3 regions of the Streptomyces sp. NPDC090119 genome follow, and region 1 is predicted to be linked to each of the others. Evidence: riboswitches for the same ligand, from Rfam matches in the RefSeq annotation. Region 1 holds a riboswitch; each other region holds the start of a gene.
What was found. A riboswitch is a leader RNA that binds a small molecule or an ion and turns the genes downstream of it on or off. The one in region 1 is predicted to bind cyclic di-AMP.
Positions count from the first base shown of each region.

Region 2: it holds a riboswitch for cyclic di-AMP, as region 1 does, so the genes downstream of both, ACIPPM_RS26750 (transglycosylase family protein) here and ACIPPM_RS00480 (M23 family metallopeptidase) in region 1, are expected to answer to the same signal.
Region 3: it holds a riboswitch for cyclic di-AMP, as region 1 does, so the genes downstream of both, ACIPPM_RS17260 (transglycosylase SLT domain-containing protein) here and ACIPPM_RS00480 (M23 family metallopeptidase) in region 1, are expected to answer to the same signal.

Region 1 covers NZ_JBIVDK010000001.1:113,739-117,962, forward strand. Annotated here, with positions in the region: gene ACIPPM_RS00470 (M16 family metallopeptidase) at 1-607, shown strand, start outside; gene ACIPPM_RS00475 (M16 family metallopeptidase) at 604-1,992, shown strand; cyclic di-AMP (ydaO/yuaA leader) riboswitch at 2,224-2,376, shown strand; gene ACIPPM_RS00480 (M23 family metallopeptidase) at 2,390-3,133, shown strand; gene ACIPPM_RS00485 (GntR family transcriptional regulator) at 3,317-4,000, shown strand; gene ACIPPM_RS00490 (HPr family phosphocarrier protein) at 4,175-4,224, opposite strand, start outside.
Region 2 covers NZ_JBIVDK010000006.1:455,514-459,737, reverse strand. Annotated here, with positions in the region: gene ACIPPM_RS26760 (septum formation initiator family protein) at 1-55, opposite strand, end outside; gene eno (phosphopyruvate hydratase) at 247-1,536, opposite strand; gene ACIPPM_RS26750 (transglycosylase family protein) at 1,842-2,543, opposite strand; cyclic di-AMP (ydaO/yuaA leader) riboswitch at 2,548-2,726, opposite strand; gene ACIPPM_RS26745 (transglycosylase family protein) at 2,929-3,975, opposite strand; gene ACIPPM_RS26740 (cytochrome P450) at 4,099-4,224, opposite strand, start outside.
Region 3 covers NZ_JBIVDK010000003.1:962,446-966,669, reverse strand. Annotated here, with positions in the region: gene ACIPPM_RS17270 (NAD(P)-binding domain-containing protein) at 1-745, shown strand, start outside; gene ACIPPM_RS17265 (HAD family hydrolase) at 811-1,638, shown strand; gene ACIPPM_RS17260 (transglycosylase SLT domain-containing protein) at 1,710-2,192, opposite strand; cyclic di-AMP (ydaO/yuaA leader) riboswitch at 2,196-2,431, opposite strand; gene ACIPPM_RS17255 (polyprenyl synthetase family protein) at 2,980-3,990, shown strand; gene ACIPPM_RS17250 (outer membrane lipoprotein carrier protein LolA) at 4,219-4,224, shown strand, end outside.

The sequences.
Region 1 (4,224 bases):
GATGGCCGCCTACCGGCTCCCGGAGGACGGCACGCGCGCGTCCGACGCGGCCGACCTCGCCCTCACCGTCCTCGGCGGCGGCGAGTCCTCCCGCCTCTACAACCGCCTGGTGCGCCGCGACCGTACGGCCGTCGCCGCCGGGTTCGGGCTGCTCCGGCTGTCCGGCGCGCCCTCGCTCGGCTGGCTGGACGTGAAGACCTCCGGCGACGTCGAGGTGCCGGTCATCGAGGCCGCCATCGACGAGGAGCTGGCCCGCTTCGCCGAGGAGGGCCCGACCCCGGAGGAGATGGAGCGCGCCCAGGCCCAGTTGGAGCGCGAGTGGCTGGACCGGCTCGGCACGGTCGCGGGCCGCGCCGACGAACTGTGCCGGTACGCCGTCCTGTTCGGCGACCCGCAGCTCGCCCTGTCCGCCGTCCAGCGGGTGCTGGAGGTGACCCCGGAGGAGGTCCGCGAGGTCGCCAAGGCCCGCCTGCGCCCGGACAACCGCGCCGTGCTCGTCTACGAGCCGAAGTCCCCGGAGGCGGTCGAGGACACCGACCTGCCCGACGACCCGGAGCACGAGGCCACCGTAGAGGCCGGCAACGACGACGAGGAGACGGCCAAGTGACCGAGCTCGCCCCCATGGAGTTCCACCCCCAGCCGCAGGCCGGAGAGGCCAAGCCGTGGGCGTTCCCGGCGCCCGAGCGCTCCACCCTGGACAACGGCCTGACCGTGCTGCGCTGCCACCGCCCCGGCCAGCAGGTCGTGGCCGTCGAGGTACTGCTCGACGCCCCCCTGGACGCCGAACCGGCCGGTCTCGACGGTGTCGCCACCCTCATGGCGCGCGCCTTCTCCGAGGGCACCGACAAGGACTCCGCCGAGGAGTTCGCCGCCGAACTGGAGCGCGCGGGCGCCACGCTGGACGCGCACGCCGACCACCCCGGCGTCCGGATCAGCCTGGAGGTGCCCGCCTCCCGCCTGGAGAAGGGCCTCACCCTGCTCGCGGACGCCCTGCGCGCCCCCGCCTTCGCGGAGAGCGAGATCGAGCGCCTGGTCCGCAACCGCCTGGACGAGATCCCGCACGAGCTGGCCAGCCCGGCCCGGCGGGCCGCGAAGGAGCTCTCCAAGGAGCTGTTCCCGTCCTCCGCGCGCATGTCCCGGCCGCGCCAGGGCACCGAGGAGACCGTCGAGAAGATCGACGCGGGCGCCGTCCGCGCCTTCTACGACCGCCATGTGCGCCCCGCCACCGCCACCGCGGTGGTCGTCGGCGACCTCGACGGCATCGACCTCGACGCGCTGCTCGCCGACACCCTGGGCGCCTGGACCGGCACCCCCGGCCAGGCCCGCCCGGTGCCGCCGGTGACCGCCGACGACACCGGCCGCGTGGTCATCGTGGACCGGCCCGGCGCCGTGCAGACCCAGCTGCTCATCGGCCGGATCGGCTCCGACCGGCACGACCGCGTGTGGCCCGCCCAGGTGCTCGGCACCTACTGCCTCGGCGGCACCCTCACCTCCCGCCTGGACCGCGTCCTGCGCGAGGAGAAGGGCTACACCTACGGCGTGCGCTCCTTCGGCCAGGTGCTGCGCTCCGCCCCGGACGGCACCGGCGCCTCGATGCTCGCCATCAGCGGTTCCGTGGACACCCCGAACACCGGCCCCGCCCTCGCGGACCTGTGGACGGTGCTGCACACGCTGGCCGCCGAGGGGCTGACGGACGCCGAGCGGGACGTGGCCGTGCAGAACCTCGTCGGCGTGGCCCCGCTGAAGTACGAGACGGCCGCCGCCGTCGCGGGCACCCTCGCGGACCAGGTCGAGCAGCATCTGCCGGACGACTTCCAGGCGGAGCTGTACCGCACGCTCGCCGCCACCGGCACCGTGGAGGCCACGGCCGCCGTGGTGAACGCCTTCCCGGCCGACCGGCTGGTCACGGTCCTGGTCGGCGACGCCGCCCAGATCAAGGAGCCCGTCGAGGCGCTCGGCATCGGCGAGGTGAAGGTGGTCTCGGCCGAGTAGCCGAGAGCACGCGCGTGTGTGGGCCCTGATGACGCATGAGTCGTCGGGGCCCACAACTGTGTTCGGGAGTCGCGTCGAACAGGGGTCACCAAATGTCCGGATTGGGGCGGAGGTTACCCCTCTGGCGTGTGGGATGCGCTACAAAAGTCCGGACCCGTTTGAAGATCCGCTCCTGTCCCCTTTAGCTTCTTCCGGGTTGTTCGTCAGGCAGTGCGCCGCGCCCGCGGCACCGGACAGCCATCGCCGAGTCCCCCCTTGGGGGAGCCGGGGACCCACTCAGTCCCTGGGGTGAATCGGGCGCCCGCGTGTGAGCGAGGGCGGCCGTAGGAGACCTTCCTGCTCCGAACCCGTCAGCTAACCCGGTAGGCGAGAGGGAAGGAAAGGACCACCCACGCTCATGGCGTTCATGTGCGCCTCCGGGAAGCACCGCAAGCCCGGTCGGGTCAAGCGCACCACCGCGGCCGCGGCCGGTGTGGCGGCCCTCACCACCGGTGTCGTCGGCACCCTCGCGGCCTCTCCGGCACTCGCCGCGGACAACTCCGTCGAGAACACCGGCCTCACCCCCGTCATCGCCGTCAGCGACACCCTCGCCGACGAGATCGCCGCGCAGGCCACCGCCCAGCGGGCGGCCGCCGAGCGCAAGGCCGCCGAGGAGGCCGCGGAGCGCGCCGCCGCCGAGCGGGCCCGCGAGGCCAAGGAGCGCGCCGCCCGCGACGCCGCGCGCGAGCGCCTCAACTCCTTCGTCATGCCGATCACCGGCTCCTACGTCTCCACCGCCTACCAGTCCTCCAGCTCCCTGTGGTCGTCCGGTTCGCACACCGGCATCGACTTCCACGCCGCCAGCGGCACCACGGTCCACGCGGCCGGTGCCGGGACCGTGGTCTCCACCGGCTGGGGCGGCGCGTACGGCAACGAGATCGTGATCAAGATGGCCGACGGCATGTACACCCAGTACGGCCACCTGTCGTCCATCGGCGTCAGCGCGGGCCAGCGGGTCGTCCCGGGCCAGCAGATCGCCCTGTCCGGCGCCACCGGCAACGTCACCGGCCCGCATCTGCACTTCGAGGCGCGCACCGGCCCCGACTACGGGTCCGACATCGACCCCGTCGCCTACCTCCGCAAGCACGGCGTGCACGTCTGACCCTCTCCCGTGAAAGCCCCGGCCCACCCGGCCGGGGCTTTTCGCTGCCCGCTTTCCTCCGTGCGCTGTCCAAAAAATAGCCATGGATTCCGGTCCGCCATCGGAAATCCTCGCGCATTGCCATAGAGTCACGGAACAGACGCCGTCACCGGCGTTTCACGGGCATTAAGGCGGAGGTGGGTCATGCGTATTCCGGCGCACTCGGTGTGCACGGCGATCCGGGACGACATCGTCGCCGGGGCCCACGAGCGCGGCGCCCGGCTCACCGAAGAGGTCCTCGCCCGCCGCTACGGCGTCTCCCGCGTCCCCGTCCGCGAGGCGCTGCGCACCCTGGAGGCCGAGGGCTTCGTCGTGACCCGGCGGCACGCGGGCGCCTGCGTGGCCGAGCCCACCGAGCAGGAGGCCGCCGACCTGCTGGAGATGCGGCTGCTGCTGGAGCCGCTCGGCGCCGCGCGGGCCGCCCAGCGGCGCACCGAGGCCCATCTGAAGGTGCTGCGCGGCCTGGTCAGACTGGGTCAGGAGCGGGCGCGGCTCGGCAACAGCGACGACCTGCGCGCGCTGGACGGCTGGTTCCACGAGACGCTCGCCCAGGCGTGCGGCAGCCACGCCCTGACCTCGGCGCTCACCCAGCTCCGCCACAAGATCGCCTGGATGTACGCCGTGGACGGCCCGGCCAGCCCGCCGGAGACCTGGGCGGAGCACGGCGCGATCGTGGACGCGGTGGCGCGCGGCGACGGCGAGCGGGCGCGGGCGGCCATGGCCCTGCACACCGAGCGCGCGACCCTCGCGCACCGGCCGCGCACCGCCGCCGGTGACCGCGCCCGGCACACGCAACACGTTGTAAACACAGGGGGACTCCGGAATTAACACGGGCGCTGTATACAAAGAGGGATATTCGCGTGCCGGGCAATTGTGCTGCCTTTTTCCGGCGTGCCGTCAATTACCGATGGCGCGCTTTTCCGGGTGCCGGAATCGGCCCGTGCGGAAACACAGAAGCCGCGCCGCCCCGAAAGGAGCGACGCGGCTTCCGCCGAAGGTCGGTCAGACCGTCTCGGGCAGCTCGTCCAGGCCCTCGGCGACCAGCTTGGCCA
Region 2 (4,224 bases), on a different contig from region 1:
CGAGCAGCCGCAGCCTGGTCGTGGTGGAGAAACGGTCCCGGTCCCTCGCGGCCATCTGGCCCTCCGCCTCCGCTGTGCGTCTTGTGCTGTGCTTCTTGCGCTGTGTTTCTCGCGCTGGGGGTTCCTGCTGTGTGCTGACGCGCGTACGTCCCCGGACACGGTACGGGACCGGGTCCGGGGACGTACGTACGACGGGCGGGGTCGGCTGCGCGCCGACCCGCGCCTGGAGGTCAGCCCTTGCTGTGCCTACTGGTTCGCGGAGCGGAACCGCGGGAAGGCGCTGCGGCCCGCGTAGACCGCGGCGTCGTCGAGGATCTCCTCGATGCGCAGCAGCTGGTTGTACTTGGCGACGCGCTCGGAGCGGGCCGGGGCGCCGGTCTTGATCTGGCCGCAGTTGGTGGCGACGGCCAGGTCGGCGATGGTGACGTCCTCGGTCTCGCCGGAGCGGTGGGACATCATGCACTTGTAGCCGTTGCGCTGGGCCATCTCGACGGCGTCCAGGGTCTCGGTCAGCGAGCCGATCTGGTTGACCTTGACCAGCAGGGCGTTGGCGATGCCCTCCTCGATGCCGCGGGCGAGGCGCTCGGGGTTGGTGACGAACAGGTCGTCGCCGACGATCTGCACCTTGTCGCCGATGCGGTCGGTGAGGACCTTCCAGCCGGCCCAGTCGTCCTCGAACAGCGGGTCCTCGATGGAGACCAGCGGGTAGGCCGCGACCAGCTCCTCGTAGTACTCCGTCATCTCGGCGGCGGAGCGCTCCTTGCCCTCGAAGAGGTACGTGCCGTCCTTGTAGAACTCGGAGGCGGCGACGTCGAGCGCGAGGGCGATCTGCTCGCCGGGGGTGTAACCGGCTTCCTTGATGGCCTCGATGATGAGGTCGAGGGCCTCACGGTTGGAGCCGAGGTTCGGGGCGAAGCCGCCCTCGTCGCCGAGGCCGGTGGCGAGGCCCTTGTTCTTCAGGACCTTCTTGAGGGTGTGGTAGACCTCGGCGCCCCAGCGGACGGCCTCGGAGAAGGACTCCGCGCCGATCGGCGCGATCATGAACTCCTGGATGTCCACGTTGGAGTCGGCGTGCGAGCCGCCGTTCAGGATGTTCATCATCGGCACCGGGAGCAGGTGCGCGTTGGGGCCGCCCAGGTAGCGGAACAGCGGCAGGTCGCTGGCCTCGGAGGCGGCGTGGGCGACGGCGAGGGAGACGCCGAGGATGGCGTTGGCGCCGAGCGAGCCCTTGTTGTCGGTGGCGTCCAGGTCGAACATGGCCTGGTCGATCAGGCGCTGCTCGGTGGCGTCGTAGCCGACCAGCTCCGGGCCGATCTGCTCGATGACGGCGAGGACGGCCTTCTCGACACCCTTGCCCTGGTAGCGGTTCGGGTCACCGTCACGCAGCTCGATGGCCTCGAAGGCACCGGTGGAGGCGCCGGACGGGACGGCGGCACGACCCGTGCTGCCGTCGTCGAGGCCGACCTCGACCTCGACCGTGGGGTTGCCTCGGGAGTCCAGGATTTCCCGAGCTACGACGACGTCGATGGACGGCACGAGCATCTCCTTCGTGGATGTGACGCGATGAGTGCGGGGCGCGCCGGATGGCATGCCTTGCGTCTAGAGCCTAACCGTCCCAGGGGTGCCGGCCATCGACCGACCGCCTCGCGGACGGGGTGGTGCAGGGAGACGGTACCCATTGTTCACGCCCGGAACAAAGGGTTCTGGGCAACAGGCGGGCCGGGGGCGGAACGCGCACCGCCCCGGCGCGCGGGGGAAGCACGCCGGGGCGGGGGTCCGTGGAAGGACCGGAAGCTCAGGGGCCGATCGGGCTGGGGGCCGGCCCCGTGAGCGGGTCGCGGTTACTTCAGGTGCAGCATCTGGCCGGGGAAGATGAAGTCGGCCTTCTCGACGATGTCCTTGTTCAGGTCGTACAGCTTCTTCCAGCCGCCGTCGACCTTGTGCTTCGTGGCGATGGAGCTGAGCGTGTCGCCCTTGACCACCTTGTACTCGCCATCGCCCTTCTTGACCTTGTCACCGGTCGGGGTGGTGACGGTCTTGCTCGCGTCCGGGCGCTCGGTGGAGCGGGACGCGGCCTGGTCGTCGGAGGTGCGGTCGGAGGTGTCGGCCGCGGCCTTGTCCTCCGTCTTGGTGTCCGTGGAGGGCGCCGGGGCCGCCGAGCCGCTGTACGGCGTGCTGGACAGGCCCGTGCCGCAGACCGGCCAGGCGCCCTTGCCCTGGGCGGAGAGCACCTTCTCGGCGACGGTGATCTGCTGTTCCTTGCTCGCCTTGTCGGCGGTGGCGGCGTACTGCGTACCGCCGTACGCGGCCCACGTGGAGGCGGAGAACTGCAGACCGCCGTAGTACCCGTTGCCGGTGTTGATGGACCAGTTGCCGCCCGACTCGCACTGGGCGACGGCGTCCCACTCGGAGCCGGTGGCGGCGGACGCGCTGCCCGAAGCCATCACCGGGCCCGCGACGGCCGCACCGGCGACACCGGCGAGCGCGAGGACACGGACGGTCTTGGACGGGCGACGGTGCTTGCCCTTGCTGGAGAACAGCATGGATCGATCCCCTCACCGACGCCTGCGAGGTGAGCTGTCGGGTTCGGGCCGGTTGAGTTGCCCGGCCACCCCTCCCTGGTACTTCCGGAAGGCGTGGCTCCACCCCAAGCCCGTCCCGGCGTCAATCACCGGTTCGGGCACCTACCTTGGGTCCCCCGCTCCTGCCTACGGCGCTTGACGCGACGATTGTCCCCGACGGCCGCTGGCAGGATTCGGCGTTGCGGCCACGGGTGCTCGTGGTGACGAGCGATCACGACCGTAGACACGCCTCGCGGCGAATTTCAAAAACGATCAGGTCTTCTGAGAGTCATCCCACACTTTCGCCAAATAGGACATATAAGAGGATAGCGGGGCGTCAAATGCCGCCATGCGCTGCCTGTTCGCCCTATTCGCCCGGCACCTTGAGGGTCTGGCCCGGATCGACATGGTTCGGGTCGGAGCCGATGGCCTGCTTGTTCGCGGCGTACAGGGCCTCCCAGCCGCCCGGCACATCAAGGGAGTCGGCGATGGAGCCGAGCGTGTCACCGTCGCGGACGGTGTAGCCGCTCGGGGAGGTGGTGGCGTGGCGGCCCGTGACCGCCGCGTGCTGACCTTCCGTCACGCTCTCGTCGGCGGTGTCGCCCCGGTGACGGCCGCCGCCGAGGTCGCCGGTGTCGACGAGGCTCCAGGAGCCGCCGGTCTCCCACGAGTCGTCCGACTCCTTGGCGGCAGGGGCACTGGAGGCCGAACCGCCGCCCTGGTAGCCGCCGTCGGAGGCGGCGGGCGCGGAGCCGCCGGAGCGGGAGGTGTCGGTGTCCTTGCCGGAGTGACCGGAACCGGCCGTCTCGTCGGCGCTCGCGGACGGCTTGCCGGTCTCCTTGGCGGAGGAGTCGGAGGAGCCGGAGGAATCAGAGGAGTCGGACGACGGGGACGAATCACCCAGTCCGGACGAATCCGAACCATCGGACGAAGCGCCCGCGTCGGGAGCCTCGCTCGACTGACCGGCACCGCTGTCCGAGCCGCCCTGGTCCGCGGACGGGGACTCGCTGACGCCCGTGTCGACGTCCACCGAGGCGGAGTCGGAGGTCAGTCCGGCGAGCAGGGCGCAGGTGGCCCAGTGGGTGGTGCCCTGATCGGCGAGGATCTTCTCGGCGACCGAGATCTGCTGCGAACGGCTGGCCTGGTCGGCGCTGGCCGCGTACTGCGTGCCGCCGTACTTGTCCCAGTCGTCCTGGGACATCTGGAGACCGCCGTAGTAGCCGTTGCCGGTGTCGGCGCTCCAGGAGCCGCCGCTCTCGCACTCGGCGACCTTGTCCCAGGTGGTGCCGTCGGCCGCGTTCGCGCTCGCCGCCCCGAGGAGCGGGATGGCGATGGCGGACGTGGTCACGCCGGCCGCGACGAGGAGCGCCGGAGCCTGGCGGGGTCGACGGTGCCTACCGTTCCCGGAGAGCATGCGGTTGCCTTTCGTGCGACAGCGGTACGGCGTGGCAACTGATGCTCGGCGCCACACTGATGGGTGAACGTAGCGTCAGACGTTCACTTGTCACAAGTTCATGCCGCACAGATCACGTGAAGATCACATAGTTGAACGTCCGTCATGTGTGCTTTCACGACTGGGACCAACCGGTGTGAACTCCACCGGCAGCGTGCGCAGTCCACGCATGATCAGGCCGCCGCGCCAACGGAGTTCGGCCGGATCGGC
Region 3 (4,224 bases), on a different contig from region 1:
CGGGGCGGCGCTGGGCGGGCCCGCGCTGGTCTCGCACAGCTCCCAGCACCACGACCTCGGCCGGTTCGCGGGCAAGGAGCTGATCGTGGTCGGCGCCGGACAGTCCGCGCTGGAGACCGCCGCCCTGGCCGCCGAGGCGGGCGCGCGCGTCCGGGTCGTCTCGCGCGGCCGGGGGAAGGTCGCCTTCGGCGCGCCGCCCTGGAAGCAGCCCCGGTTCCGGCCCGAGTCGCCGTTCGGCCGCGCCTGGTCGCTGTGGGCGCTCAGCTACCACGCCGACCCCTACCGCTACCTGCCCGAGGCCACCCGGCACCTGCTGGTCCGCCGGGTGCTCGGTCCGCTCGGCGCCTGGTGGCTGCGGGACCGCTTCGAGGGCCGGGTGCGGGTGACGGAGGTGGCGCGGGTGGTGTCCGCCGAGGCGGTGGACGGCGCGCCGGTGCTGACCGTGCGTACCCACGGCGGGCGCACCGACCGGCTCACCGCCGACCACGTCATCGCGGCCACCGGCTATCGGGTCGACCTGGGCGCGCTGGACTTCCTCGGCCCCGGCCTGCGCACCGGCCTCGCGGCCACCCGGGGCGCCCCGCGCCTCGGCCCCGGCTACGTCTCCTCGCTGCCCGGCCTGTACTTCACCGGACTGCCCGCGGCGGCGTCGTACGGGCCGGTGATGCGCTTCGTGTGCGGTACGGAATTCGCCTCCCCGCGACTGGCGAAGCACCTGGCGGCGGCACACGGCGCGCGGAGCTGAGCGGGACGTCAACTCCGGTGCGCGCGGGGTGAGTCGGGGGGACCCGCGGTCCGTATTCTCTGATCATGGCCGCACCCCTCCTTCCCGCCCCGCTCTCCCGTCCCGCGCTCATCGCCACCGACCTGGACGGGACGCTGCTGCGCGGCGACGACACGGTCTCCGCCAGGTCGCTCGCCGCGCTCGCGGGGGCGGCCCGCGCCGGTGCCCGGCACCTGGTGGTCACGGGCCGTCCCGCGCCCCGCGTACGCCCCCTGCTGGCCGCGCTCGGCGGTGCGGGGCTCGCGGTGTGCGCGCAGGGCGCCCAGGTCTACGACGACGCCACCGGCACCCTGCTGTGGTCGGTCCAGCTCGACCGGGAGCTGGCCGAGACCGCGCTCGGCAAGATCGAGGCGGAGGTGGGCCAGGTGCACGCGGCCGTCGACCAGGACGGCGTGGACGGGCTCACCCTGATCGAGCCCGGCTACCGGATGCCGCACCCGACCCTGCCCGCCGTACGGGTGGAGCGGCGCGCGGAGCTGTGGCGCGCGCCGATCAGCAAGGTGCTGCTGCGCCACCCCGGCCTGTCCGACGACGAACTGGCGGCCACGGCCCGCGCGGTCGTCGGCTCGCTGGCCACGGTCACCATGTCGGGCCCCGGCACGGTCGAGCTGCAGCCGTGCGGGATCACCAAGGCGACCGGTCTCGCGCTGGCCGCCGAGCACCTGGGCCTCGCCCGCCGGGACACGGTGGCCTTCGGTGACATGCCGAACGACATCCCGATGTTCCAGTGGGCGGCGCACGGCGTCGCCATGGCGGGCGCCCACCCGGAGCTGAAGGCGGTGGCCGACGAGGTCACCCTCTCCAACGAGGACGACGGGGTGGCCGTCGTCCTGGAGCGGCTCTACGCCCCCTGACGCCGAGGCCCCCGCCGTACGCGCGAGGCGTGCGACGGGGGCGCGGTGCGAAGGCCGTGCGGCCGGTCCTTCTAGTACGGGCCGTTGACGTTGTCGATCGAGCCGTAGCGGTGGAACGCGTAGTTGCAGGCGGCGGTGATGTTGGCGACCGGGTTGTACGGGTCGAAGGAGGTGCCGGCCACGTGGTAGGTGGCGAAGGTGGGGTCGATCACCTGGAGCAGGCCCTTGGACGGGGTGCCCTTGATGGCGTTGATGTCCCAGTTGTTGATGGCCAGCGGGTTGCCCGAGGACTCGCGCATCACGTTGCGGTGGATGCCGTTGTAGGTGCCCGGGATGCCCTTCTCGGCCATGATCGCCAGGGACTGGCGGATCCAGCCGTCGAGGTTGTTCGGGTACACGGCGGAGGCGGCGGCGGGCTTGGCGGCCGGGGCGGCGGAGGCGCTGGTGGCGCCGATGAGGGGGAGCGCGAACATCGCGGCACCGGTACCGGTGACGGCGAGCGTGCGGACGATGCGCTTGGTGCGGGCACGGCGCGGCTGAGCAACAGCAGACATGTCGAAGTTCCTCTCCGTCGCCTGCGAGGTGAGCTGTCGGGTTCGGGCGGGGAGGTGCCCGGCCGCGTCGTCCCCGGTGCCCGTCGGACACCGGGGACGATTTCGGCTTCACCCCGAGCCGTTCCGGCGCGACATGGGTCGCACCGGTCCGGCGGCTTACCTGGGTCCCCCGCTCCTGCCGTACGAATGAGTTCGTGAGTGGGTGTGTCAGGCGCGGCAGGATTCGGCGTTCGCCTGACAGGGCGGGAACGTATGCGACCGCACATGTCCGGAACAAGTACCGGATTCACCCGAAGTACTAGTTGACCTTGATCTGTCCCAAATGGCCCACTTGATCCTTTGCGGTCGCCAATCCCCAACTTCCGTACCGGGCACGGTAAGAAGGGGGTGAGAGGCGGGTTCGTGGGGGTAGGTGCGAGGGGGTGGCCCGCGTGAGCCAACTCACGGAATCGCAAAATACGCAAAATCAGACATGGGGGATTATGTGGATTTGGGCCGTCTGTGGGTTTTAGGGAGTGTCGGTCCCCCGGGAGCGGAACCTCTGGGGCACTCCCGTTCGTTGGACCGGCATGCACCTCGGAGTGCCGGATCGTCCGACCGACTCCCCTCATATCGACTCTTGTCCGCCCATCCAGGACATGACGGACGAAAACCGATACCTCGTGAGCTGGACCGGTGGGTGCGATCGGTGATCCAAAGAGGACCGGATACGCTGACTTGACTGATGGCAGCGACCTATCGACAAGCCGTGAAGTCGCCAGCAGACACCAGCAGACAGGAGAACCTCGTGACCGTCGTCGGGCCGTTCGGGCTGAGCGTGCGGGACCAGGCACTGGAAGCCGATGTCCAGGCCGGACTGGCGGCTGTCGAGGCGGGCCTGCTAGAGGCCACCAAGAGCGAGGTCCCCTTCATCACCGGCTCCGCCCAGCATCTGGTGCGGGCCGGGGGCAAGCGGTTCCGTCCGCTGCTCGTGCTGCTGTCCGCCCAGTTCGGCGACCGGCACGCCCCGCGCATCGTGCCCTCCGCCGTCGTCGTCGAGCTGACCCACCTGGCCACGCTCTACCACGACGACGTCATGGACGAGGCGGCCGTGCGGCGCGGCGTGGACAGCGCCAACACCCGCTGGGGCAACTCCGTCGCGGTGCTCACCGGTGACTTCCTCTTCGCCCGCGCCACGCAGATACTCGCCGATCTCGGCCCCGAGGCCGTCCGCGTCCAGGCCCTCGCCTTCGAGCGCCTCGTCACCGGCCAGATACTGGAGACCGCGGGTCCCCAGGACGGCCGCGACCCCGTCGAGCACTACCTCGACGTGCTCTCCGGCAAGACCGGCTCCTTGGTCGCCGTGTCCTGCCGGTTCGGCGCCATGATGTCCGGCGCCGACGAGAGCGTCATCGACGTGCTCACCCAGTACGGCGAGCGCCTCGGTGTCGCCTTCCAGCTCGCCGACGACGTGCTGGACATCGCCTCCGACTCCGACGAGTCCGGCAAGACCCCCGGCACCGACCTGCGCGAGGGCGTCCCGACGCTGCCCGTGCTGCGGCTGCGCGAGCGCGCCGCCCGGCTCGGCGACCCCGCCGACCTCGCGCTGTGCGAGCTGCTGGACTCCGACCTCACCGACGACGCCCGGCTCGCCGAGGCGCTCACCGCGCTGCGCGCCCACCCCGCGCTGGACCAGGCCCGCCGTGACGCGGTGCGGTACGCGGAGGAGGCCCGCGCGGCCCTCGCCCCGCTGAAGGACTGCACCGCCAAGTCGGCGCTGATCGAGCTGTGCGACGCCGTGGTGCACCGGGCGGGCTAGCACTCCATGGGCGCTCGTGCGACCCCTACGGGTCGGTGCGGGCGCCCGGTGCGTACGTCATACCGCAGGTGTACGCCGAGTTGGCTCCGTGGGCTGACGCCGTAGGACTGCCGAGTTGGTGTGATGGGAACCAGGGAAACCACCACTCCTCACCGATCCGGGTGAGAATGGCGGCTCAGGTGGAACCCATAGAGCGCAGCCGCCGCCGACGACGGAGGTAAGGCAGACATGGCA